DNA from 2 places in the Nocardioides plantarum genome. Region 2 is predicted to be linked to the other one. Evidence: predicted binding sites of a transcription regulator. Region 2 holds the regulator's gene; the other holds the start of a gene.

Region 1 (2,197 bases), 910 kb from region 2:
CGACGACGATGGCCACGCTGGCCCGTACCTTCGACCTGCTCGCACCGTTGCGCCGTCACGTCGCGGACGGCCGCCCGGTGCTCGGCACCTGCGCCGGGATGATCCTGCTCGCCGACCGGATCCTCGACGGCGCCGCCGGCCAGGAGACCATCGGCGGGCTCGACGTCACCGTGCGACGCAACGCCTTCGGGCGCCAGGTCGACTCGTTCGAGGGACCCGTCTCGGTGACCGGCCTCGACGCCCCGGTCCACGGGGTGTTCATCCGCGCGCCGTGGGTCGAGTCGACGGGTCCCGACGTCGAGGTGCTGGCGCGCGTCGAGGTCGACGGTCACGACGGCGAGGTCCTGGATAGGATCGTCATGGTGCGACAGGGCCCGCTCATGGCGACGTCCTTCCATCCCGAGGTGGGCGACGACCCCCGGGTCCACGGACTGTTCGTGGACCTCGTGACGCAGATCTAGAAGAGGTAGCGCATGTCCGGGCACTCCAAGTGGGCGACCACGAAGCACAAGAAGGCCGCGCTCGACTCCAAGCGCAGCAAGATGACGACCAAGCTGATCAAGAACATCGAGGTCGCTGCGCGCATGGGCGGGGGAGACCCGTCGGGCAACCCGACGCTGTTCGACGCCATCCAGAAGGCGAAGAAGTCGTCGGTCACCAAGGACAACATCGACCGTGCGGTCAAGCGGGGCTCCGGCGCCGAGACCGGCGGTGCCGACTACCAGACGATCATGTACGAGGGCTACGGCCCCGGCGGTGTCGCGATCCTCATCGAGTGCCTCACCGACAACAAGAACCGCGCCGCGATGGAGGTCCGCACCGCCATGTCGCGCAACGGCGGATCCCTGGCCGACCCCGGCTCGGTGTCGTTCCTGTTCAACCGCAAGGGCGTCGTGCTCGTGCCGGTCGAGCAGGACGGCAAGACCATCGGTGAGGACGACGTCCTCGAGGCCACCCTCGAGGCCGGCGCCGACGAGGTCAACGACCTCGGAGACAAGCTCGAGGTCATCAGCGAGTCCAACGACCTGGTCGGCGTACGCACCGCGCTCCAGGCCGCCGGCATCGACTACGACGCCGCCGACGCCTCGTTCGTGCCCGACAACAAGGTCGGCCTCGACGCCGAGGGGGCCGGCAAGGTCTTCCAGCTCATCGACGTGCTCGAGGACCTCGACGACGTCCAGAACATCTACGCCAACTACGACGTCTCCGACGACGTGCTGGCGGAGCTGGAGCTCGCCTGAGCGAAGGTTGAGGAGCGACGCGTCTCGAGACCACCGCAGGCGATCTGCGGACCCTCCCGCGTGTCGGACCGGAAGATCGACGTGCTGCACCTAACGTTCCTCCCGAACACACGTTCGACGGACGAGATGGTGAGGGGTGCGCGCGTGCGGGTGCTGGGCATCGACCCCGGGTTGACCCGGATGGGCATGGGGGTCGTCGAGGGCGACGTGGGCAAGCCGCTGCGCCTCGTCGACGTCAACGTCATCCGCACCTCCTCCACGCTGGCCGTGCCCACGCGACTGGTCACCATCGAGAAGGGCGTCGACGCCTGGATCGAGGAGCACCAGCCCGACGCGGTCGCGATCGAGCGGGTCTTCGCCCGCTCCGACGTCAGCACCGTCATGGGCACCGCCCAGGCCAGCGGCATCGCCATGGTCTGCGCCGCGCGGCGTGGCATCCCCGTCGCCCTGCACACCCCGAGCGAGGTCAAGGCCGCCGTGTCGGGCAACGGGCGCGCCGACAAGGCGCAGGTCGGCGCCATGGTCACCCGCATCCTGCGGCTCGACGCGATGCCCAAGCCCGCTGACGCCGCCGACGCGCTCGCCCTGGCCATCACCCACATCTGGCGCGGGGGAGCGCAGGCCCGCATCGACGCGGCGCTCGCCGCCGCCGGGTCCCGACAGGCCCGACCACCTAGTCAGGCTCGACCGCCCAGCCAAGCCCGACCCACGGCCCGAAGGGGAATCTCGTGATCGCCTACGTCCGCGGCCAGGTCGCCGCCGTCTCCCTCACCAGCGCCGTCGTCGACGTCGGGGGCGTCGGCCTCGAGCTGATGTGCACCCCCGGCACCCTCGCGACGCTGCGCCCAGGGCAGCCGGCGACGCTGCCGACGAGCATGGTCGTGCGCGAGGACTCCCTGACCCTGTTCGGGTTCGTCGACGACGACGAGAAGTCGATGTTCGAGCTCGTCCAGACC
Region 2 (2,197 bases):
CGAACACGGCGATCCCGGCCGAGGCCAGCGAGGGCGCCAGCATCGAGACGCGCATCGCCGCTCCACGCCAGGCGGGCACCGTGCGCAGCACCCGCCGCGACCCGATCAGGCCGAGCACCACCTCGGCGATCTCCTCGACCGTCAGCAGACGGCCGCCGGAGCTGACCAGGCGCTTGCCGGTGCCGTCGGACATGTCCTCGACCATCTGCGTCGCGACCCCGTCGGGCAGCACCGCATGCACGCCCAGCCCGGCCGGCGCCTCGAGGGCGACGGAGGTCGTGATGGACACGACGGCGGCCTTCGTGGCGGCGTACACCGACAGCCCGGGCACCGGGCCGAGCCCCGACAACGAGGCCACGTTGACCAGCGCACCCGAGGGCGCCCCGACCGGACCGAACGCGTCCAGGGCGGCGCGCATCCCCCACAGCGTCCCGAGCAGGTTGACGTCGACCAGCCCGCGCACCTGCTCGTCGCTCAGCGCCGCCAGGTCGCCGTCGAAGCCGACGCCGGCGTTGTTCACCCACACGCCCAGGGGCGCCAACCCCGTCGCGACCGAGGCGACCGCCCGGTGCGAGGCCGGGTCGCGCACGTCCTGGGCCACCCCGGTCGCGCCGATCCGGGTGGCCGTCGCGGCGACCGCCTCGGCATCGACGTCGGTGATCACGACCCGGTGCCCGGCGGCGACCAGGCGCACGGCGATCGCGCGGCCGATGCCGCGGGCCGCGCCGGTGACGACGGCGGACGTGGGAGCGGACGTGGGAGCGGACCCAGGCGGGGGCGAGGACGTCGGTGAGGGGGCGGAGGCCATGACCCATGGTCGCAGCCGTGCGCGCGACACGCCGTTCGAACACCTGTTTGAAATCGTCGGCGCCCGGTGGGACCCTGAGCCATGCCCGACAAGCAGCCCGACAAGCGGTCCACGAAACAGTCCACCAAGCAGTCGTCCAAGACCAGCAAGGTCTCCGAGCTCCCCGACGGCCCGGCCGACGCCACCGGCCTGACCCCGCGCCAGCAGCGCGTGCTGGCCCACATCAAGGACAGCCTCGAGCTGCGCGGCTACCCGCCGAGCATGCGCGAGATCGGCGAGGCGGTGGGCCTGACCAGCACCTCGAGCGTCGCCCACCAGCTGCGGGTGCTCGAGCAGAAGGGCTACCTCAAGCGCGATCCCAACCGACCGCGGGCCCTCGAGGTGTTCCTCCCCGACGTCATGGCGGCCCGCCGCTCGCTCGGCCAGGCCGAGGAGACGTCGTACGACGAGACCGGCATCGGCGATGTCGCCGTCGCGGCGATCCAGGTCCCGCTGCTCGGCCGGATCGCGGCCGGCGGCCCGATCCTGGCCGAGCAGACCTACGACGACGTCTTCCCGCTGCCGCAGCAGCTGGTCGGCGACGGCCAGCTCTTCATGCTCGAGGTGTCGGGCGAGTCGATGGTCGACGCCGCGATCTGCGACGGCGACTACGTCGTCATCCGCCAGGAGCAGACCGCCAGCAACGGTGAGATCGTCGCGGCGATGATCGACGGCGAGGCCACCGTCAAGACCCTGCAGCGCAAGGACGGCAAGGTCTGGCTGCTCCCCCACAACGAGGCGTTCGACCCGATCGACGGCACCGACGCCACGATCCTCGGCGTCGTCACGGCCGTGCTGCGCAAGCTCTGACCCACGATCGGGCCCGGCATACGCCGGGTGAACGCTCGACGACCGTTGTCACGACCCCCGTCACTCCACGTGCCGGGGGTCGTTGACTGTTTCCGTGACGACACCCACCGGCGTACGGCGACGTACCGTGCTCGCGACCGGCTCGACCGGCGCCGCCCTGACCACGCTCGCCGGCCCCGGCTCGGCGACCGCCGCGACAGCGCCCCGGTCACCGGCCGCTCGCGCCGCGCTCCACCACTTCCGCCACGGCGTCGCCTCGGGTGACCCGCTCCCCACCAAGGTGCTGCTCTGGACCCGGGTGACCCCCGACGCCGTCAGCAAGCCGGGCTCCGGCAAGGGCCCGCAGGTCACGGTGACCTGGGAGGTCTCGACCCGCAAGGACTTCCGCCGCATCGTCAAGCGCGGCACCTTCGTGACCGGTCCCAGCCGTGACCACACCGTCAAGCTCGACGTCGCCGGGCTCACCCCGGCCACCTGGTACTACTACCGCTTCGGATTCAAGGGCACCCACAGCCGCGTCGGGCGCACCCGCACCGCCCC

The links. Region 2 encodes LexA, which represses DNA repair genes until DNA is damaged. Its sites were predicted from a motif close to TCGAACANNTGTTCGA; they were not measured.
Region 1: a site for LexA is predicted at 1,344-1,359, ahead of ruvC (crossover junction endodeoxyribonuclease RuvC). Genes of this name have one in related genera too.

The regions. Positions count from the first base shown of each region.
Region 1 covers NZ_VDMS01000001.1:115,799-117,995, reverse strand. The annotation lists gene pdxT (pyridoxal 5'-phosphate synthase glutaminase subunit PdxT) at 1-461, shown strand, start outside; gene FJQ56_RS00565 (YebC/PmpR family DNA-binding transcriptional regulator) at 474-1,241, shown strand; gene ruvC (crossover junction endodeoxyribonuclease RuvC) at 1,395-1,973, shown strand; gene ruvA (Holliday junction branch migration protein RuvA) at 1,970-2,197, shown strand, end outside.
Region 2 covers NZ_VDMS01000001.1:1,027,628-1,029,824, forward strand. The annotation lists gene FJQ56_RS04785 (SDR family oxidoreductase) at 1-808, opposite strand, end outside; gene lexA (transcriptional repressor LexA) at 890-1,657, shown strand; gene FJQ56_RS04795 (alkaline phosphatase D family protein) at 1,752-2,197, shown strand, end outside.